One region of the Agrobacterium sp. 22-214-1 genome, then DNA from elsewhere that is predicted to be linked to it. Evidence: predicted binding sites of a transcription regulator. Region 1 holds the regulator's gene; each other region holds the start of a gene.
What was found. The regulator LexA, encoded in region 1, represses DNA repair genes until DNA is damaged. The targets are predictions, from matches to a motif close to TGTTCNNNNTGTGTTCNG.
Positions count from the first base shown of each region.

Region 2: dnaE (DNA polymerase III subunit alpha) is a predicted target of LexA. The motif match lies at 4,039-4,056, and genes of this name have one in related genera.
Region 3: ACQZ5G_RS06425 (PA0069 family radical SAM protein) is a predicted target of LexA. The motif match lies at 1,118-1,135, and genes of this name have one in related genera.
Region 4: ACQZ5G_RS01265 (2'-5' RNA ligase family protein) is a predicted target of LexA. The motif match lies at 3,540-3,557, and genes of this name have one in related genera.

Region 1 is NZ_JBNWCK010000001.1:594,051-599,401, reverse strand. It holds gene ACQZ5G_RS03060 (ComEC/Rec2 family competence protein) at 1-613, shown strand, start outside; gene ACQZ5G_RS03055 (glutathione S-transferase family protein) at 634-1,311, opposite strand; gene lexA (transcriptional repressor LexA) at 1,585-2,307, opposite strand; gene ACQZ5G_RS03045 (TRAP transporter large permease subunit) at 2,556-3,815, opposite strand; gene ACQZ5G_RS03040 (TRAP transporter small permease) at 3,812-4,345, opposite strand; gene ACQZ5G_RS03035 (TRAP transporter substrate-binding protein) at 4,466-5,351, opposite strand, start outside.
Region 2 is NZ_JBNWCK010000001.1:702,502-707,852, forward strand. It holds gene ACQZ5G_RS03565 (L,D-transpeptidase family protein) at 1-303, shown strand, start outside; gene dnaE (DNA polymerase III subunit alpha) at 326-3,826, opposite strand; gene ACQZ5G_RS03575 (ABC transporter ATP-binding protein) at 4,361-5,044, opposite strand; gene ACQZ5G_RS03580 (lipoprotein-releasing ABC transporter permease subunit) at 5,060-5,351, opposite strand, start outside.
Region 3 is NZ_JBNWCK010000001.1:1,260,480-1,265,830, forward strand. It holds gene ACQZ5G_RS06415 (FAD-binding oxidoreductase) at 1-429, shown strand, start outside; gene ACQZ5G_RS06420 (glycosyltransferase family protein) at 443-961, opposite strand; gene ACQZ5G_RS06425 (PA0069 family radical SAM protein) at 1,251-2,408, shown strand; gene ACQZ5G_RS06430 (ribonuclease HII) at 2,745-3,398, shown strand; gene ACQZ5G_RS06435 (peptidase S41) at 3,481-4,731, shown strand; gene ACQZ5G_RS06440 (F0F1 ATP synthase subunit B) at 4,749-5,234, opposite strand; gene ACQZ5G_RS06445 (F0F1 ATP synthase subunit B) at 5,236-5,351, opposite strand, start outside.
Region 4 is NZ_JBNWCK010000001.1:235,681-241,031, reverse strand. It holds gene ACQZ5G_RS01285 (DNA cytosine methyltransferase) at 1-409, shown strand, start outside; gene ACQZ5G_RS01280 (hypothetical protein) at 503-751, opposite strand; gene ACQZ5G_RS01275 (AAA family ATPase) at 946-2,805, opposite strand; gene ACQZ5G_RS01270 (hypothetical protein) at 2,815-3,441, opposite strand; gene ACQZ5G_RS01265 (2'-5' RNA ligase family protein) at 3,644-4,132, shown strand; gene ACQZ5G_RS01260 (MerR family transcriptional regulator) at 4,255-4,671, shown strand; gene ACQZ5G_RS01255 (hypothetical protein) at 4,679-5,351, shown strand, end outside.

The DNA.
Region 1 (5,351 bases):
GGTGGCGCTGCTGGAGGACGGCAAAGCCTATACGACGAAGGCTCAGCCGCAGGGTTTCGTTTATGGCCAGTGGCAAAGGGCGCTGCTTTTACCGGAACAGCCTGTGCCGCCGGTCTTTCTCAAGACCGAGGCTACGGCAAAAACCGTGGCTTTGGCCCCGAAGGCGAAGCTTGATCCGCAAGAGATGAGCGCGGTTGCACGGCAGATGACGGCGGCCCTGAGAGACGCCGAGCCCGGTGTTTTCACCTGCAGCAAAGGCATATGGTGCGTTGCGCGCGCGGGAAGCGGCGAATGGATCATCGTTTTGGAAGATGGCCGCTTTGCCGGAAAGGCTTGCGATATTGCCGATATCGTTATCGTCTCCCGCAGAACGTCCTTTTCCCAATGCCGCTCGGGCGCACTTCTGCTGAACCGCGATATCCTGCGGCGGATCGGTTCGCTGGAAATGGACTTCGCCGGCAGCGATCAGGCAGGGGTGGTCGGCAGACTGCGCGCCGCAATCGCCGGCATGGACAGGCCCTGGAGCGAACATCGCTATTACGACTGGAAAAGCGGCCGTTTCGATCACGACGTGCCTGATGCCGTCATGCGGTTGCTGGCGGCATCACAATAAAGTGCCGCCAGCATGGGTCGTCAGGCCTTGATGCGCAGATCCGCCGTCAATTCGCCGATCCCGCTAATTTCCTCTTCATGCGCCGCGTCGCGCCAGACTTCCTTCAGCCCGGCCTCGTACCATTCGCGCATGGCGGGAAGGGTGAGCAGCCGGTCGCAATAGGCTCTCGCCGCGGGCGAAAGTTCCGCGCCATAAGTCTGGAAACGAAATGCCACCGGGCAGAAGAAGGCATCGACCGCCGTGAATTTCTGGCCGGCAAGAAAAGGCCCGCCGAATTTCGCGAGTCCTTCGCTCCACAGCGTATCGATGCGCTTTATATCGGCCGCAAGCCCGGTATCGCCACCCTTCGGTTTTACGCGAATGCCGACCGACATCGGGTAGAGATTGCGCAGCGAGGAAAAGCCCGCATGCATTTCGCTCGCCGCGGAACGTGACCAGGCCCGTGCCTGCTTGTCGCTCGCCCAGACGCCCTGGTGTCTTTCCGCCAGATATTCGGCGATCGACAGCGTTTCCCAAATTGTCACGCCCTCATCGACAAGGCAGGGCACCTTGCCGGTCGGCGAGAAGGTGGAGAAGGAAACGCCTTCGCCGAAGGGAACGAGTTTTTCATCGAAGGCGATGCCGAGCGTGCGCATCAACACCCACGGCCGCAGCGACCATGAGGAATAGTTCTTGTTGGCGATATAAAGATCATACATGACGTGTTTCCCCGATATGACGCGCATTTCTATACCGGCGGATGGCCCTTGGAATATTGCAAATAATCCATGGCTCCCATAAGCCGCGTTGATGAATGGCAAGGTGAGGGCAGGGAGAAGGAGGCATATCTACCTCACCGCCCGGAGATGAGGGCGAAACACACCCTCTCTTTACTTCCGCAGAGCCGCTCTGTTCCAGAGAACAAGCCAAGATGCCTCAAAGGGAGCGCCATCGTCTCGATGACGCCCTTAGCGAAAAAAGCGGGCTGCCAATTAATGGTAGCGGCGGATCAGCCCAACCAGCTTGCCCTGGATTTTCACCCGATCCGGCCCGAAAATACGGGTCTCATAGGCGGGGTTGGCGGCTTCCAGTGCGATGGAGGCTCCCTTGCGGCGGAAACGCTTCAGGGTCGCTTCTTCATCATCCACCAGTGCTACGACGATATCGCCAGGATTGGCCGTGTTGCCGTTGCGGATTATGACGGTATCGCCATCAAAAATGCCGGCTTCGATCATCGAGTCGCCCTTGACCTCAAGAGCGTAATGTTCGCCCGAGCCGAGCATGTCGACCGGCACGGCCACATCATGGGTGTTGTTCTGGATGGCGGAAATCGGCACACCGGCGGCGATACGGCCCATGACCGGCACGGTGACTGCACCGCCGAGATCATTGGCCGGCGCCTTGGGGGCAGGGGCCGGCTCCGGCGTCTTTGGCTTGCCGAGGCTGCCTTCGATGACGCTCGGCGAGAAGCCGCGCTGCGGCCTTGCACCCGGCGCATAGGCCTCAGGTAATTTGATCACTTCCAGCGCGCGCGCCCTGTTAGGTAGCCGGCGAATGAAGCCGCGCTCCTCGAGTGCGGTGATCAGCCGGTGGATGCCGGATTTGGAGGCAAGATCGAGTGCGTCCTTCATTTCATCGAAGGAGGGCGGCACGCCGGACTCTTTCATTCTTTCATGAATGAAGAGAAGCAATTCCTGCTGTTTGCGCGTGAGCATGAGGAAAACACCCTTGAGAATCGTCGTTGAAGTCGCGAAACAAATACAGAACGAACACTATATGTTCCATATGTGTTCCGCAATCCCCTAAAATTTCGTGAAGGGTGCATCGCAGATCGTGATTTGATCGTCGAAACCATGAACAAAGCAGATTTAACGACGTAGGCGGCACGTCTTGAATACTAAAACCACCGACCGGATAGACCCGGCCGGTGGTTTCTGGCTGCCGATTTGCTACGGGCCGAACGTCAGTAGATCGTGAGCGCAGGAATGAAGCTGACTGCGATGAGAAGCAGCATCGCCATGGTGAAGAACGGCCACAATTCCCTCGTCGTCGCGCCGAGCGGCGCTCTGGCTATGGAGGACGAGATGAAGAGCGTGGTGCCGATCGGTGGCGTATAGAGCCCGATACCGAGATTGATCACCATCATCATGCCGAGCTGCACCCGGTCGAGCCCGATCATATCCGCAAGCGGCACGAAGATCGGTCCGAGCAGCAGGATTGACGGCGGCAGATCGAGCGGCATGCCGATGATCAGCATCAGGACGTTCATCATCAGAATGATCAGGATCGGGTTGGAGATATTCTCCGCCACCCAGGTGGCGAAATGCTGGGGCGCCTGATCGAAGGTGAGCACCCAGCCCACCGCCGCACTGCCCATGATGACCAGCATGACGACGCCGGTTGCGGAGCCAGCCTCGACGAAATTGTCGCAGAAACGCTTCCACGTCAGATCGCGATAAAAGAAGATGCTGAGCACGAGCGAATAGACGACGGAAAGAACGGCCACTTCGGTCGGCGTTGCAAAGCCGAAGCGCAGGCCGAGGATGATCAGGATCGGCAGAAGGATCGCCGGCAGGCTGCGGAATGCAAGTAGTGCCAGATCGCGCTTGCGGATGCGTTCGTCTCGCACCGCATAGCCACGCCGCACGGCAATGGCCCAGCAGACGAAGATGAAACCGACCGCCATGAGCAGGCCCGGCAGAATGCCGGCGATGAACAGATTGGCGATACTGACGCCGCTGACCAGCGAATAGAGGATCATCGGGATCGACGGCGGAATGAGCACGTCGATGACGGCCGAGGTGGCATTGTTGGCCGCACAGAGGGGAGCGGGATAGCCCTGGCGCTTTTGCCATGGAATGAGCACCGAGCCGAGCGCGCTCGCATTGGCGACCGCCGAGCCGGAAACGCCGCCGAACACGACCGAGGAAATGACGGTGGTGGAAAGCGGGCCGCCGCGCCAGCGCTGCATGGCCTTGGAGGCCAGCTCCAGAAGCTGGGTTCCAAGTTTGCCGCCGAGCATCAGCGTGCCCGCAAGCATGAAGAACGGCAGCGCCAGCATCGGGAAAGACTGGGTCTGGTCGTAAACCTGCTGCGCCACGATCGAAAGCGGCACATAACCGTTCCACAGCACGGCGACGCCCGCAGAGATGATCAGCGCATAACCGACCGGAACCGCAATCATCATGAGAATACAAAATGCAATGATCATCACGATGGTCATAGCGGCATCTCCTCGGTTGCACCGTGCGGGCGCGCATGCCAGCCGCCGGAGAGAATGCGCAGGCTTGCCGTTGCGGTGGTGATCGAGACCAGTGCCGCGCCGAAGGCGATGGAATAATATCCGATGCTGTTGGGCAGTTGCAGCACAGGGCTGATTTCCGCGCCGGCGATCTCGGCGACGACAAGCGCCTGCTGCGCGAGAATGACGAAGCTTGCGACCGTCACGAGATTGGCGAACAGCAGAACCGCCACCTTGCCGCGTTCGTCGAACTTGTCATAAATCCATTCAACCGCCATATGCGCGCCGCTCTGCGCGGCAAGGGTAATGCCGGCAACGATGAACCATGGAAACAGCATGGTCGGCAGTTCTTCCGCAAAATCCAGCCCGCCGGATGTCGATAGATAGCGGACGATGACGTTTGCGGTCATGATGACCGTAAGCAGAATGCCGGTTGCCACGATGATGATGCGGCAGAGGATGGCGATGAAACTGTCAACGCGATTGGCGGCGGACAAGGCTCCTTCGAGCATTGGCGCATCTCCTGAAAACTGAAACCGTATGAATGTCGGTGTGAGCGAGGCTCCCGCCGATCCTGTCGGTGGACATGAAGGCGAGGCCGGGCGGCATGAACCGGCCCGGCATCCTGATCGTCAGCCCTTGGCGGCCTTTTCCAGCTCAGCGACGAAATCGCCGAAGGGCTTCTGCTTCCATGTCTCCAGCACCTGCGCGGTCGCTTTCGCGAAAGCGGCGTGGTCGATGTCTTCCACCACCTCGATGGCGGCATTGGCCTTGAAGGCGGCCAGCGACGCGCTTGCCTTTTCCGCCGAGAGTTTGCGCTGAAGCGCCCCCGCCTCCTTCGCCGCCGCCTTGACCGCCTCGAAATCCTTGCCCAGCCGCCCCTCGGCGAATTTGGACATCAGGAACGGGGTGGACTCCCATTTATGGGCGGTGAGGCTGATATGTTTGTTGACCTCGTAAAGCTTGGAGCTTTCGATATTCACGAGCGGATTTTCCTGCCCGTCGACGACGCCCTGCTGAAGCGCGATGTAGAGTTCGCCGAAGGCGATCTGAACCGTCGCCGCATCGAGCGCCTTGAAAATATCCATCGTCATCGGGTCGGCGGGGGTACGGATTTTCAGGCCTGCGACGTCCTGCGGCTTGGTGATGGCGTGTTTGGAATTGGAGACATGGCGGATGCCGTTGTCCCACCAGTCTAGCGGCACGATGCCGACCTTCTGGAAGCGCGCATCGAGCGATGCGCCGACATCGCCTTCGAGTACCTTGATCGCCTGATCGGCGTTGCTGAACAGGAAAGGCAGGCCGAGCGCCGCGAGTTCTGGAACAACGCTCGAAACCGGACCCTGGCTGTTGGCGGTGAAATCCAGCGCCCCGGTGCGCAGGCTGGTCAGCATGGCGGCGTCGCTGCCAAGCGTTTCCGAACCGGCGACATTGATCGCCACGCGGCCTTCGGTTTTCTGGGCAACGAGTTCCGCGAATTTCGTGGCCGCGATCGTGCGCGGATTGCCGGGCGCCGCG
Region 2 (5,351 bases), 110 kb from region 1:
TTCTTCGAAGCCGTATCCGTGGATCGCGCCGCCGGAACCGCCGAATGGAACGGCGTGACGCTGGAAAACCATCTGCCTGCAGCGGCCCGCAAGCGGCTCGGCATCTCCGTTACCGAAGCCCCGGGCGGTTTCGATCAATTGAGCGCCGTGCTCGGCCGCCTCGAAATTCCCACGGAAATACGCAGCCGGATCGAGCAGGAGCTTTCAAGCGGCAGCTCGATCACCGTTTCCGATATCAGTCACCAGCTGGAGACAGGCACTGGAACGGACTTCATTACCGTGACCAAAGAAGGCCCGGTATGAGCGACGTGTGAGGCCTCAAGCCTCACACCAGTTCCACATCGACGACACCGGGTGCGGACCGCAGCGCAGCGGCGATCTCCGGCGAGATGCGGTATTTCTCCGTCAGCTCCACCTCGATCTCACGGCTGCCCTCATCCTTGATGACGATGAAATAGACAGACCCATCGCCTTTCGTATTGAGGTGGCGGGCCACCGTTTTCAGCGGGCCGGAATCGCGCACATAAACACGCAGCGCCTTCTGCATCTGCACGGATTTCTCTTCCAGTGACTGTGCCGTCTGGATACGCAGGCCGATACCTTCCGGGCGCTCTTCTGCCTGCACCGTGATGACCAGCGATTTGCCGACCTCGAGCAGATCGCGGAACTGGCCGAGCCCTTCGGAAAAGAGCACCGCCTCATATTGGCCCGATGCGTCCGAGAAGGTGACGATGCCCATCTTGTTGCCGGTGCGTGTCTTGCGCTCCTGTTTGCCAGTCACCGTGCCGGCCAGACGCCCGGCAGTTGCGCCCTGTTTCACCGCGGCGGAAAAATCGGCGAAATTCTGCACCCGCAGCTTTTCCAGCACGGGGCGATAGGTATCGAGCGGATGGGCGGTGAGGTAAAAACCGAGCACCTGATATTCGCGCAGCAGCTTTTCGGAGGCAAGCCACGGCTGGAAGGCGGGAAGGATAAGCTTTTCCGGGCCGCTTCCACCACCGGAGCCGAACATGTCCGACTGGCCGATGGTGCGGTTGTTCTGCGCCATCTGCGCATAACCGATGATGCGGTCCAGCCCGCCGATCAGCTCGGCGCGGTCGCGGCCGAAACAATCGAAGGCGCCGGCATTGATCAGGCTTTCCAGTACACGCCGGTTGATCTGCTTGGGATCGATGCGCAGGCAGAAATCCTCAAGGCTCGTGAACGGCTTGCCGTCGCGTACCTGGACGATGTGCTCCACTGCCCCCTCGCCCACGCCCTTGATGGCGGCGAGCGAATAATAGATGCGGTTCTCGCCCGTCTCGAATTGCCGGAACGAAGTCTGCACCGAAGGTGCGACGACCTCGATACCAAGGCGGCCGGCGTCCTGGCGGAAATCATTGAGCTTTTCCGTGTTCGCCATATCGAGCGTCATGGAGGCCGCCAGGAACTCCACCGGATAATGCGCCTTCATATAGGCAGTCTGGTAGGACACGATGGCGTAGGCCGCAGCGTGGCTCTTGTTGAAGCCGTAATTGGCGAATTTCGCGAGAAGGTCGAAGATGGTGTTGGCCTGCGGCTTCGAGACGCCGTTCTCGATGGCGCCATCCACGAAACGTTCGCGCTGCTTGTCCATCTCCTCCTTGATCTTCTTGCCCATGGCGCGGCGCAGAAGATCGGCTTCGCCGAGCGAATAACCGGAGAGAACCTGGGCGATCTGCATCACCTGTTCCTGATAGACGATAACGCCCTGCGTTTCCTTGAGCAGATGGTCGATGGTCGGATGGATCGATTCCAGCTCCTCCTCGCCATGTTTGCGGGCATTATAGACCGGAATGTTTTCCATCGGGCCGGGGCGATAAAGCGCCACCAGCGCGATGATGTCCTCGATGCAGTCCGGCCGCATGCCGATCAGCGCCTTGCGCATGCCGGCACTTTCCACCTGGAACACGCCGATGGTTTCGCCGCGCGAGAGCATCTCGTAGGTTTTGGCGTCATCCAGCGGGATCGCCGCAAGATCGACCTTGATGCCGCGCTTGGCAACGAAATCGACGGCGACCTTCAGCACCGTCAGCGTCTTCAGGCCGAGGAAATCGAATTTGACGAGGCCGGCGCTTTCCACCCATTTCATGTTGAACTGGGTGACCGGCATATCCGAGCGCGGATCGCGATACATCGGCACCAGCTTCGACAGCGGGCGGTCACCGATGACGATACCGGCGGCGTGGGTGGAGGCGTGGCGATAAAGTCCCTCGATCTTCTGGGCGATATCCAGGAGGCGGGCGACAACCGGCTCCTTGTCCGCCTCTTCCTGCAGGCGCGGCTCTTCTTCGATCGCTTTCGACAGGGGTGTCGGGTTGGCCGGGTTGTTGGGCACCAGCTTGCAGATCTTGTCCACCTGCCCATAGGGCATTTCCAGCACGCGGCCGACGTCGCGCAGGGCCGCGCGCGCCTGCAGCGAACCGAAGGTGATGATCTGCGCCACCTGCTCGCGGCCATATTTGGCCTGCACGTAACGGATCACCTCTTCGCGACGATCCTGACAGAAGTCGATATCGAAGTCGGGCATCGAAACGCGTTCGGGATTGAGGAAGCGTTCGAACAGCAGCGAGAAGCGCAGAGGATCTACATCGGTAATGGTGAGCGCATAAGCGACAAGCGAGCCTGCACCCGAACCGCGGCCCGGCCCGACCGGAATATCGTGCTGCTTGGCCCATTTGATGAAGTCGGCAACGATCAGGAAGTAACCGGGGAACTTCATGCGCGAGATGACGCCGAGTTCGAAATCCAGCCGGTCGCGATAGTCCTGCTCCGTATAACCGGGCGCCATACCGAGCGCGGCGAGCCGCTGGTCCAGCCCCTCCACCGCCTGGCGGCGCAGTTCCTCCGTTTCGGCGCGCTCGGCTGCTTCCGGATCGTCGCTGGCGCCGGTGAAACGCGGCAGGATCGGCCCGCGCTTCTTCAGCACATAGGAGCAGCGCAACGCGATCTCGACGGTGTTTTCCAGCGCCTCGGGAAGATCGGCAAACAGCGCCGTCATTTCCTGTCGACTTTTGAGGTAATGATCGGGCGTGAGCCGGAACCGGCTGTCATCGGAGACGATGGCGTTATGCGCGACCGCCATCAGCGCATCATGCGCCTCGTAATCGGCCTTGGAAGGGAAAAACGCTTCGTTGGTGGCAACCAGCGGAATATCATGGTCGTAAGCGAGGCCAATCATGCGGCGCTCATGGGAACGGTCATAACCGGACTGGCGCTGCAATTCGATATAAAGCCGGTCACCGAAGAGTGACTTCAGTGTCAGCAGCCGTTCCTTCGCCTGGGCGGTGTGGCCGTCCTTCAAGGCCATATCCACCGGACCGCCGGAAGCGCCTGTCAGCGCGATCAGGCCGGCATTGGAAGCTTCCTCCAGCCATGCACGGGTAATATGCACCGAATGGCCGCTGCCCTCGCCTTCCAGATAGGCGCGGCTGACGATATCCACCAGTCGCTCGTAACCTTCGGCATTGGCCGCCAGCAGAACGATGGCGGGAAGTTTCTGAAGGTGGCTGTTATGGTTGCGGCGGTCCTCCGCCGCATCCTGCATGTCGATCGACAGCTGGCAGCCGATGATGGGCTGCAAACCTTCATCGCGCGCCTTTTCGGAAAATTCCAGCGCGACAAAGAGGTTGTTGGTATCGGTAATGGCAATGGCCGGCTGACCGTCGGCGACGGCCTTGGACATGATTTTCTTGAGGGGCAAGGCCCCCTCAAGCAGGGAATAGGCGGAATGAACCCGCAAATGGACGAAACCGGGAGTTTTCAGCGTCTCGCCAGAGGTCTCTCCACGCACAACCGCATCGCCCATATCATCATCCTGTCATTCTGAATCGAGGGGGCGATTTTCCGATTTCCGGCGCTCAAAGTCCACCGCTTTGCGGCGTCCATACAGGTTTCTGCGCCGGCGTGCCCTTCACAGGGCGGTGAGGATCACCGAAAAGCTGGCTACGAAGACAGCGATGGAGGCGAAAGCGGCAACGTCACGGATGAAATCAGTCATTGGTCTCTCCTTACTCGTTATGTTCCAACTTTGTTCTCATTTTGTTCGATTGTCAACAGGGTTTTGCTGATATTCCCCTTGCTAATGCCGCAGAATCGCCTTCGGTTCCCGCATGGGGAACAGCAAGCCACTGACTCCAAAACGAAAAAACCCGGAGGTAAAAACACCCCCGGGGTTCGGAAAAAACTCAAATTTGGAGAACAGGCGTTCTCTGAAGAGCACCGGACGGACCGCCTTGCCAGCTTGGCGCAATCCGTCCCGGGGCCGTCATTCACCTCAATTTGGATCATTTCGAGTGCTATGGAAAGATTGACGCACGAGAGACGCGCCTCGCGCATCAGCTCAGAAATCGACGATCTTGCCGTCGGCCAGCGTCACGCGCCGGTCCATGCGGGCGGCGAGTTCATGGTTGTGGGTGGCGATCAGCGCCGCGAGGCCGGATTGGCGTACCAACGCCTCCAGCGCGTCGAATACATAATGCGCTGTTTCCGGATCGAGATTACCGGTCGGCTCATCGGCGAGCAGCAGTAGCGGCGCGTTGGCAACGGCGCGGGCGATGGCGACACGCTGCTGTTCACCGCCGGAGAGTTCCGCCGGGCGGTGCTCACCGCGATGCCCCACCCGCATATAGTCGAGCAGCGCACTGGCGCGCTTGTGGGCTTCGGCCTGTGTCAGACCGGCGATGAGCTGCGGCATCATCACATTTTCCACCGCCGAGAATTCCGGCAGGAGGTGATGGAACTGGTAGACAAAACCGATATCGCTGCGGCGGATCGCGGTTCGCGTTTCATCCGGCAGGTCATTGCAGGGTGCACCGTTGATATAGACCTCGCCGGCATCTGGATGTTCGAGAAGTCCCGCCAGATGCAGCAGCGTGGATTTGCCGGTTCCCGAAGGGGCGACCAGCGCCACCATCTCGCCGCTCTTCAATTCGAAATCAGCCTTGCGCAGAATGGAAAGCGACGTCTCGCCCTGACCATAGGTTCTCTCGACGCCAGTAAGCCGCAGCACTGTTTTTTTTGCCATATTGCGAAGCGGTCCTTATTCGTAACGCAGGGCCTGCACCGGATCGAGCTTGGAAGCCCGCCATGCTGGAAAGATCGTTGCCAGGAAAGAGAGCGTCAGTGCCATGATGACAACGGAAATGGTCTCGCTGATATCCATTTCGGCCGGAAGCTGGCTCAGGAAATAAAGCTGCGGGTCAAACAGCACCGTGCCGGATATCCACGAGAAGAACTGCCGGATGGATTCCACATTGAGGCAGACGATGACGCCGAGCGCCACACCGGCAAAGGTGCCGACCATGCCAATGGCTGCCCCGGTCATGAAGAAG
Region 3 (5,351 bases), 670 kb from region 1:
ATGCGCGAAAGCATGTCGGAGGCCCAGAAACCCGAAGGCGGCTCCATCAAGCACGATGTTTCCGTTCCGGTGTCGAAAATACCGGAATTCATGGCAACGGCGGAAAAGGCGGTTCTTGCCACCATACCTGGCGCCCGCGTCTGCGCCTTCGGACATCTGGGCGACGGCAATATTCACTACAATATTTCCCAGCCGGTGGGTGCCGACAAGGCCGAATTCATTGGCCGCTGGCGGGACATGAACGAGATCGTGCATGGCATCGTGCTGTCGCTCGGCGGGTCCATTTCGGCCGAACACGGCATCGGGCAATTGAAGCGCGACGAACTGGCCGCCATCCGCCCCGGCATCGAGATGGAACTGATGCGGCGCATCAAGCACGCTTTCGACCCTGCCGGCATCATGAACCCCGGCAAGGTTCTGGCCGGGTAAAGCGGCCCCGAGGTTAGGCCGAGGCCCGCAGCGCCCAGGCAGGCACCATTTCCGCATTCAGCCGGCGCGGTTTCTGCGCGCCGACAAATTGCGTCAGGCTCATGCCCGATTTCGCAATCGACACCGCATGCTTCTTTGGCAGAAGATATCCGTGTTCCAATGGCGGAATACGCCGCAGCATGCGGCTGAAGACATTGCGCCGGTGATAGCGCGAGGGCGAGAAACGCGCCGGCTGCGCGCAGATCGCCACATATTCGAGAATCTCGTCGATCCAGCCCGCCTGCGGGCGCGCGCCCGGCTCGATCAGAAGCAGCCAGCCACCGCGTGCGGACTTCACCACGTCTTCGATGTCCCACTGCCCATAAAAACGGCAGCCGGCGGCATCGGCGACGCGCGACGATCCATCGCGCGAACCGTGATCGAGAATCACAACATCGCTTACAAGCCCTTCCACGGCCCCGGTTACAAGCGCAGACAATGTGTGCGCCAGTTCCGGCTCGTGATCCCGGCATTCCATTATGACTGTCAACATCTGCATAGCTCTAACGCATCGCACAATAAATTGCCACTATGCTCATCGCTGTAAAATCCTAGGCTGTCCATGCCACCGACCGCAAAGTCTGCGGACGTGGCCGTGCCTGTCGCGGCCACGCATCCATCTCTGGAGAACGAGCCGAATTCGCAATTTTGTTCTTGTATTGTTCTCATTCCTGATGTAGGAATTTAATCATTCGGAAGGCAGTAGAAAGCCTGTCCGGACGGAAACGGTTTAGGGCGTTGAGCGTGCCTTGAGAGGCGTGCGGCGTCCTGGGAGCATCCAGATGAGAAACCATACGCTTTCGGGGCAGGCTGCCTTCCAGCCGAGCCATATGCCGGATATTGCCAATGCGCTGGCCGATGCATCCGGCCTGCGCATCGAGATCGACCGTCGTCGCGGCCGTGGCGCCGGGCTGAACCCGGATGGGCGCTTCGAGACCCTGCAGCGCGAGGTTTTCGACGATGGCTGGCAGACTCTCGAGGACATGCCGGAATTCCGCACCGAGGTGCAGGTGGAAAAGCCGCGCAGCATCATCACCCGCAATGAATCGCCCGACATCCCCTTCGACCGCTCCATCAATCCCTATCGCGGCTGCGAACATGGCTGCATCTATTGTTTCGCCCGTCCCACGCACAGCTATATGGGGCTTTCGGCCGGGCTGGATTTCGAAGCCAAGCTCTTCGCCAAGCCGGATGCGGCGAAGTTGCTGGAACGGGAATTGGCGAAGCCGGGCTACAAGCCGCGGGTGATCGCCATCGGCACCAATACCGACACCTATCAGCCGATCGAGCGCGAATGGCGCATCATGCGGCAGATACTGGAAGTGCTGGCCAAGGCCGATCATCCCGTCGCCATCGTCACCAAATCGGCGCTGATCAAGCGGGATATCGACATTCTGGCGCCCATGGCCAAAAAGGGGCTCGCCAAGGTCGGTATTTCCGTCACCACGCTGGACCGGAAGCTCGCGCGCAACATGGAACCGCGCGCCGCCACGCCGGAGAAGCGACTGGAAGCCGTCAAGGCGCTGACCGAGGCCGGCATTCCCGTGGCCGTGATGATGGCGCCTGTCATCCCGGCGCTCAACGATCATGAGATCGAGCGTATTCTCGAGGCCGGCAAGGCCGCCGGCGCCACCGAAGCGTCTTATGTGCTTTTGCGCCTGCCGCTGGAGGTGAGCCCGTTGTTCCGCGACTGGCTGCTGCGCAACTATCCGGACCGCTACCGTCATGTCATGTCGCTGGTGCGCTCCATGCGCGACGGCAAGGATTACGACGCGGAATTCGGAAAACGCATGAAGGGCGCCGGCCCCTATGCCTGGCAGATCGGCAGGCGTTTCGAGATGGCGACAAAAAGGCTCGGCCTCATCCGCCGCGGCATCCACCTGCGCGACGATCTCTTCGTGCCGCCGGGCGGAGCCGGCGTGCAATTGTCGCTGCTTTGAAAAACCGACGCTGAAAACAACTCCGCCTGATCGAAGCACCATACGGAACGTGCGGCGATATCAGGCAGAATATGACAGGGAGCGGCGGCCTCTTTTTTAGACCGGCCACACTCCCACGACATGCCCGGCGGGTTTTCCCTGGCCCGCCGGACATCGCCCCCGGAACCGCCGCCTCGCGTGCGATCGTTTTTCCTCCGCCGCCCCGTTGGAGGATCAAAGGTCATGATGACCTTCGGGGCACGGTGAGCCACGCCCCTTGACCCCGGCTCACCGCGCCTGTCATCGCCCGCTTCCGGGGGCTTGCAGGAGATCGGGTGTGTGTGCCAGTTTCGCCGCATGAAACGCACGGCCACACCCGATTCTCCTGCTCTTTTTGATCTTGCCGATACCGGCCCGGATTTTTCCTTCGAACTGGAAGCGAAAAAGAAGGGCCTCTGGCCCGTGGCCGGCACGGATGAGGCAGGCCGGGGACCTCTGGCCGGACCGGTGGTTGCGGCAGCCGTCATTCTCGATCCGGACAATATTCCCAAGGGGATGGACGATTCCAAGAAACTGACGAAGCAGAAGCGGGAAAGCCTGTTCGTACAGATCATGGAAACCTCGATCGTATCCGTCGCCTCTTCCGGCCCCGGCCTGATCGACAGCATGAATATCCTGCGCGCCAGCCTCGACGCCATGCGCCGCGCCGTGCTCGGTCTCGAAATCTCCCCTGCCCTCGTGCTGGCCGACGGCCGCGACCGCCCGCCCGGCATCGCCTGCGAAGCCAAAGCCGTCATCAAGGGCGATTCCCGCTCCCTCTCCATCGCCGCCGCCTCGATCATCGCCAAGGTGACCCGCGACCGGATGATGGAACGCGCGGGTGTGGTGCACACATCCTATGGCTTTGAAGGCCATGCCGGTTACGGCACGCCGGCCCACCTGCGCGCCATCGAAAGCCACGGGCCTTGCCCGCTGCACCGGATGAGCTTCAGGCCGCTGAAGCGGGATTGATGACAAGTAATGGAGTTCCAACCAGAACCTCCGCTATCGACCCGATCTGGACATCGACGAGCAACTATGCGCACCGTAAATCATGTCCCTGACGCAAGACCTCGAGAAAATTCTGGAAACTGTCTTGCCAACCGATCCCAGCTTTCGGTGGATCGAACAAGCGACGATAGACAGCTGCATTTATGACACTCGACGATACGCTTTGGAGGGCTCCAAAGAGGCCTTTCTGTTTTCCGCGATGCGCCTGCTCGCACTTCCCGACAACGGACACACACGGCTGATCCCGAACGATTCCATCGCGGTGCTCCCGCTGAGGTTTGTGAGCGTCGGGACGGTGGTGCGATTAACTGACACGGCACTGGAAACAACTGCGCCAAGAGGAGAGCTGATAGCAGTCAACGGCACACCTTTGGGCCAAATTGAAGCCGCCGCAGAGAAATTTCTGGCGGGAACGCGCCAGAGGAAACGGGTCATCGGACCGATTCTTCTGGCATGGCCGTATGCATTGGCCCACCTCGGTTTTTCTTCAAAAGAGAATACGACTGAATATCGTGTGAAAGACGAGAATGGGCGGATAACCGATTTGAAAGTGGAGAACGGGCATACGGTTCCTGCATCGATGCTCTACCCGAGAAACGAGCATGGCAAGGCTGATCCGGCCTGGAAGCCCGAGAGATTTGTGGAAATTAAGGACTGGCAGGGGCTTGGGCTTTCAATATCATTGCCAAGTTTCTTCGATCCAGGCGAAACTGCGTTGCCGGAAGCCATCTCTGGTGCAGCGGAGCATGTAAGCACCTGCTCGAACAAAAAACTCTTGATTGACGTTCGCGGAAACACCGGTGGCGACTTCCTTCAAACGATGCCCTTGATCGACGCCATCTCTGAAAACGCAGGCAGGCAGGTTGCTGTGCTTGTCGACAAATTCACGTTTTCCGCAGCGATAGTGTTTGTGGCCATCCTCAAACATCGTTTGGGACGTAGGCTCAAACTCATCGGGGAAGAAATGGGCGACGGGTTGAGATTTTTTGCCGAGGGAGGGTTGCTCGATTTGCCGACTAGCGGAGCGGTCGTTCGATACTCATCGGCCTTTCACGACTGGGAGAACGGAACCAGCAACGAAACCACACCGGCTGAAATCGCGCAGCAAATGGTCCCGGCAGGAAAACTGAATTTGGATTGGGAATGGGTCGTAAGGTCTACTGCTGAGAATGCACAAGGCGCGTTCTACCAACAAGTTCTAAAGAGTCTGAACGTACAGGCGGCACCATATCCCGAACCAGCTTTTCCACCTCAAACAAAAAACCCCTCACGGCTTTCGCCGGAGGGGCTTTGAACAGTCCGAGATAAATCTCAGTTCAGCTTCGACTTCACTTCGCCGATCGTGGCGGTGAAAAGCTTGGCCTTTGCGGCGGCGGTGGTCTTTTCGGCAATGAGCTTCTCGGAAGCGGCAATGGCGATATCCACGGCGGCGGCGCGGACGGCGCCGATGGCGTCGTCTTCGGCCTGCTTGATCTTCTGTTCCGAAAGGGCCGTGCGGCGGGCGACGAATTCTTCCGTCTTCTGCTTGGCTTCTTCCGTCAGGGCTGCGGCCTCGCGCTCGGCGGCGGCAACGATACCTGCGGCTTCTGCTTCGGCTTCCTTACGCTTGCGCTGATATTCGGCCAGCAGATGCTGGGCCTCTTCGCGCAGACGCTTGGCTTCGGCCAGCTCGTCCTGAATGTTCCGGGCGCGCTCGTCCAGAGACTTGGCGAGCATGCCGGGAACCTTGAGATAGGCAACCAGAACGAAGAAGAGGACGAGACCGACGAGAGCAAAAAATGATGCATCAAATGCCATATCAGGCTCCCTTCACGTTCGAAGCGGCGGCAATCGCTGCCTTGACGTCCGTGTCCTTGACCCTGGCGCCGACCAGCTGGTCGACGATGGCGGTCGCGGTTTCTTCGGCGATTGCGC
Region 4 (5,351 bases), 360 kb from region 1:
CACCGGACGGGGAAAACGTCGGCGAAACGAGCAGGAAGCCCAGATTGCAATGGGCTTCGATGCAACCGGGGTTCCGGAACATGCGCCGACGCAGGAAGAAGCGTCGAAGGAAGGATTCATGCCGCCGCTGACCCTTCGCATGCGTGCAAGGATACAGGACTTCCCGGACGATTGGGAGTTTGTCGGGGGCAAGCAGTCTACCGCCCGACAGATCGGAAATGCCGTTCCGGCGAAGCTCGCGCAGGCCGTCGGCCTGTCGCTGGTTGCTGCGATGAGAGGTCTGCCCCTAGATTACGAGGCGTTGATTTGGCCCGACAATATCGAGCGTCTCGCGATCGAAGCACCTCCGCTTGTGCCGAAGGATCTGTGGGTGAACCTTGAGAAGACACCTGAGCTGGATGACGCCTGAGGACCAGCCCAGACTGTCACGACCAATCGGGCACCCGGGAGACCAAGGCTCTCGCTGACCTGGCCGTTCCCAAGGGATATCCTCCAGGCGGACTCACTCCTTGGGTTTGTCCCCAGACGCTTCATCGGCGGCATTCCTTTCCCCGGTCTTATCCGCTTGATAAGGCCGCTTCTTCAAGGTTTCCCTTGGTCGTCCTTGGCCAAGAATCCTGCGCCCTTTCTGGGAAGGCGTAAAGCCAGCCTTCTCCAGAGCTTCGCCAGCGGTTTCAACGATCTTTCCCGGCTCAACTCCGGGGCAACCATCGCCGCCATTGTCCACGTCACTTTTACCGATGCATGCCATCTCGACCTCCATTGCGATGATGCGGAAGGACAGTGATCTTGACGCCAGCGTCTATGCTGCCGGGCTGCCACTGTCCGTTCTCACGAGCTTGTGCCAAAGGCTCCAATCGCTGTGCTGCCAGCACAGCGGTCCGCGTCCTCATCCGACTCCCCGGCGTCCGACGATCGTCTTCGACCGCTGGCTAGTTCGCTGACCTAGCCAGGATCACCTGCAAGTATCCGACTTGTGGCGGAGCCTGATAGAACTTCCGACCGCAGAAGCGCTTCTGCGATGCGCTTCACGTCGTCGCGGCGCTCTCGGATGATCTCCTCCGCTCGTGCCAGTTCCTCGGCGAGTAGTCGCTCCACGCGCCTTCTCAAAACGGGGTCCTCGGTGCGAAGCTGGTCGAGATCCCGGGAACGGGAGATGCGCGTGTATCCAAGGCCATATAAGCCGTGACCGCCCACCAGGACGGTGGCGATGTCGGCTGCTCGATGAAGATCGGATCCTTCCGCTCCTCCGGAACCATTATAGGCCTCGCTCAGGATCACCTGTTCGGCCGCCCTCCCAGCGAGCAGCATGGCGATTTCATTGCGGTACATCTGGAGGGTCCTTTTACGCACCACCGCCCTACGCCACTCAACGTGCCCGAAGTTCTCGTCACGATGTCCTGCTTCCCTTGCAACAACGATGGCCTCGATCTGGCCTGTCGCAAGCGCGAGCCCAACAATCGCGTGCCCTGCTTCGTGCACACAGATCGGCCACCTCTCATCGTCTCCGAGCGCGGCTACAGGGGGCACAATCGCCAGGAAGTCCGCACCACAGACAGGCCTCCTGCTCTTCCGTGCTGCGCGGCGTGCGTCACGGGCGAGTTGCTGAATACCAGCGCCGGAGTAGCCACTGGTCGCCAGGGCGATCGCGCGCATCTCGTCCGCGGGCAGAGGCACACCGACATGCGCCGACAGGATCTGCTCCCGTGCTTCCAGATCCGGCAGTTCGATCTGGATATGGCGGTCCAACCTCCCCGGTCTCCGCAAAGCTTCATCGATGTCATCAGGCCTGTTCGTCGCAGCGATGACCACGACCCCTTCCCGTCCGGATGCGCCGTCAAGATGCTCCAGAAGCGCGTTGATCACCTGCAGTCCATAGGCAGCGCTGTCTCCCCTCAGGTTTTGCCGGGAGCCGAAGGAATCGAACTCGTCCAGAAAGAGGATGGCTGGCGCATTGTTGACCGCCTCCCTGAAGGTCTTGCGCATGGCCCCCAGCATGTCGCCGAGGTGACCCCGCGATTGCCACTGCGCGCTTGAAGCGGCGACGAAGTTCGCGCCGCAGGATCGTGCGAGCGCGCTTGCGAACAGGGTCTTGCCGGAGCCGGGAGGTCCACTCAGGAGCAAGCCTGCATCGACGTCAGTCCAGGCAATTGTTCCGCTGCGCCAGGCCTCTAGGTCCTCCACAAGATCTAGCGCCCATTGCGTGGCGGCCCCGTAACCCGCGAGTTGCTCGATCCGAGGCTCCCAGACGACGGGCTTCCTGACCTGCGCGGACGCGGCGAGCTTCTCAAGCGAGACTTCGATGGGTCGAGACCTCCTGATCGCGGAGAACACGAGCGGTAGGGAATACGAAGCAAGCTCTGCCGCCTGCTCCCGGTTGATCACGATGCCCATCGCCACCTTCGCGGCAAGGATCAGGTGATACGGTTTGACGGCGCTCACCTCCTCGATGCGCTCGACGGCGACCGTCACCTCATCGGGCACGTCCGCATCATTCGCGATGAGCACGATTACGGCCGCCGAATGCGCGAGAGCTTTCAATGCGTCGTCCGAATTGACTTCCTTCTTGAAGCCGGAAGTCGTGATGCTCTGCACCGAATAATGGAGAATGCCAGCGGCCGCGAGGACCATCTTCACTGCGCGCTGGTACTTCTCCATGTCGGCGCCCGGTGGAAGCAGAAGCCCCACCGCCCTGTCGCCCTTCTTCAGGAAGATCCCGCAGCGGCGCAAGGGAACGCGAAGCGAGTTGGCATAGGTCGTCACTTCGAGCACATCCCTGCGCTCGTCCGATTTTGGCCATTTCATGATTGACTCCTATGACCGCGCGCGGCGGACGATGGTGTCCGGGTCGAGCAGCTTTTCATCGAGATCGACCTCGAGCATTCCCCGAAGGATCATGTTGGCAACCGAACACATCGGAGCGCCTTCCCTGACGGCCCCAAGGCATTCCGCGAGTGTGAGGGATCCCATGTCGTCAAGACCCGCGAGGATGCGGATGCGGTCACCGAGAGCAGCCTCCCGTCCGCCATAGCGGACAAGGTCACGCGCATTCTGAATTCGTGTCGGATTAAGGTCGAAGATCGAGATTGGATGGTAGGTGTAGCCTAGACGCTCGGCGACGCCCGGCAGCCAAGTGATTTTTTCGGGGGGGCCGCGCCAGATGTCCACCAGTAGCGTTTCGTCCGCCTTCTGCACCGCAAAGTCGACATGGCGGTAACGGGGCTTGCGCGCGGGCGAGTCATTGACAAACGGCTGCGTGATGCAGCGCCAGGAAATCACGTCGGGGTCAAGTTCGAGAAGGCACGCGTAATCGCTTGCTTCCTGTGAGCGATACAGCGTGCGCCCGCGGCATTTCAACGTGGCGCTGGGAAAGCGGGAATTGTAGAAGTCAGGGAGATCGCAAGCTTCATCGCCTGCGGCATGAGCAGTAAAGGTCGTCATGACCTTCCCTCCGATAAACAGGATGATACGGCAATCCGGGATCCGTCCCGGGATCGGTCAACCTATTCGGAAAAGGAGGGCGCTAAAGTTGCTCATAGCGGAACAATTAGAGAACGTTTTTTCCGACGTCAAGCGGCTTGTTTCTCTTTTTGCAGGACCTAGATCGAGCAGATGTTGCAGCCTTCCCTGATCTTGACCGCGCATGTCGGCGACGAAGATCTATATTTTTTCAACGAGCTCCGAACGCGCTTCTTTTCCTCGGGACCGCAACTTCCTGCGCGCGCACATTCCCATGTTCCACAAGCTCGCCGCGGAGCATCGTTTTCAGATAGATGACATCCTTCGACAGGCAGGGCAGATGATGGGAAGGGTCGAGGTCAAAGTGACCGGTGTCCGCAACATGGGCAACGGCGTGTCCTTCGTTCTCGAAAGCGAAATTCTGGCCCACATCAGAGAGGATTTGAGAGCTGCGTTCAGGCCGTGGCTCGGACCGCAGGATCTTCAGCCTTGGCGGCCACACGTGACGGTGCAGAACAAGGTGCACTGGCAAAAGGCGGACGCTCTATACGACATGCTATCGTCGGAATTTGTCAGAAGGACACTCTGGATGGAAGGCTTTGATCTATGGTCCTACATGCAGGGCCCATGGCGGCATGAGCACTTTTTCTGCAGCAGGCAGACCGCGGATTAGCCACGTTGAATCCTTCGCATGTCGTGACGGGGCATCCGATTATAAGACTTGATTTGCAGATGAAATTCCCTGACTTTGGCGGCCCCGTAGCGTGGCTTGACGTGCGATACCCGGAGGATTCGATGCTTACGATCGGCGAACTTGCCAAGGCAACGGGGACGAACGTCTCCACCATTCGCTATTGGGAGCAGACAGGATTGCTCGCCCCTTCAGGAAGATCGGAAGGAAACCAGCGGCGCTACACCAAAGACGAGCAGGATCGTCTCGCCTTTATCCGTCATGCCCGTGATCTCGGCCTAAGCGTCGATGCCATCCGGGATCTAATCGACCTGAGCGAGCGTCCGGACATGCCGAGCATGGAGGCGGACCGCATCGCAGCCGAGCAGCTTGCAGAGATCCGCGAGAAGATCCAGCGCCTGAAGATGCTGGAAACCGAGCTGGTCCAAATATCCACTCGCAAGGTACCATCGGACGGGAACAAATCTCGGGTCATCCAGGCACTTGCGCGCTTCGAGCGGCCTAGCACCGAAACCGAGTGATTGCTCGATGGCGCTATTCGAGGAGAAGGACCGCACACGAAGGGCGCCCCGCCGCGCTGGAGAGCCATGCTTCGACTTCTATGACAGCTCCGGCCGGAATCCTTACATTGTGTACCGCGACCTGGTGAACGGTTGGATTGGGGAGTTCCCTTCGGGCGAGCAGCTCGATCTGGTGAGCCGCATGAAGAACCGCAACGACGCCCAGTACGAGCAGGCTCTTGCGGAGATCGTGACATACGTTGCGTTGAGGCGCCTTGGCCATGAAGTGGAAATCCATCCTGCCTGCCCCCATCCGACGAACAGGCCGGACTTCTTGGTGAGGAGCGGCTCTGGTGAAATCCTCGCCTTCGTCGAAGTGACGTCCTTCGGACCGGATGTGCGGACGGTCGCCCGCGACAACCGCGAGGCCGCGATCTACAATGGGTTAGAAACAGTGAATCTACCGCCGGGGTGGCTCCTGGGTTACGAGGTGCGGACGCATGGCCAGTCCGCGCCGAGCGTGGCCAAGTTGAAATCCGAGGTTGAGCAATGGGCGCGCAATGAATGTGGCGACGATCCGAGAGTGTCGCCCAGACGGACATTCGGAGCTCAGGATTGGGAGTTCGACCTCACGCTTCTCGGCGGCTTCAACAAGGAAAAAAGCTACGAGCGGAAGATCGGGGCCGCGATGACTGGCCTCC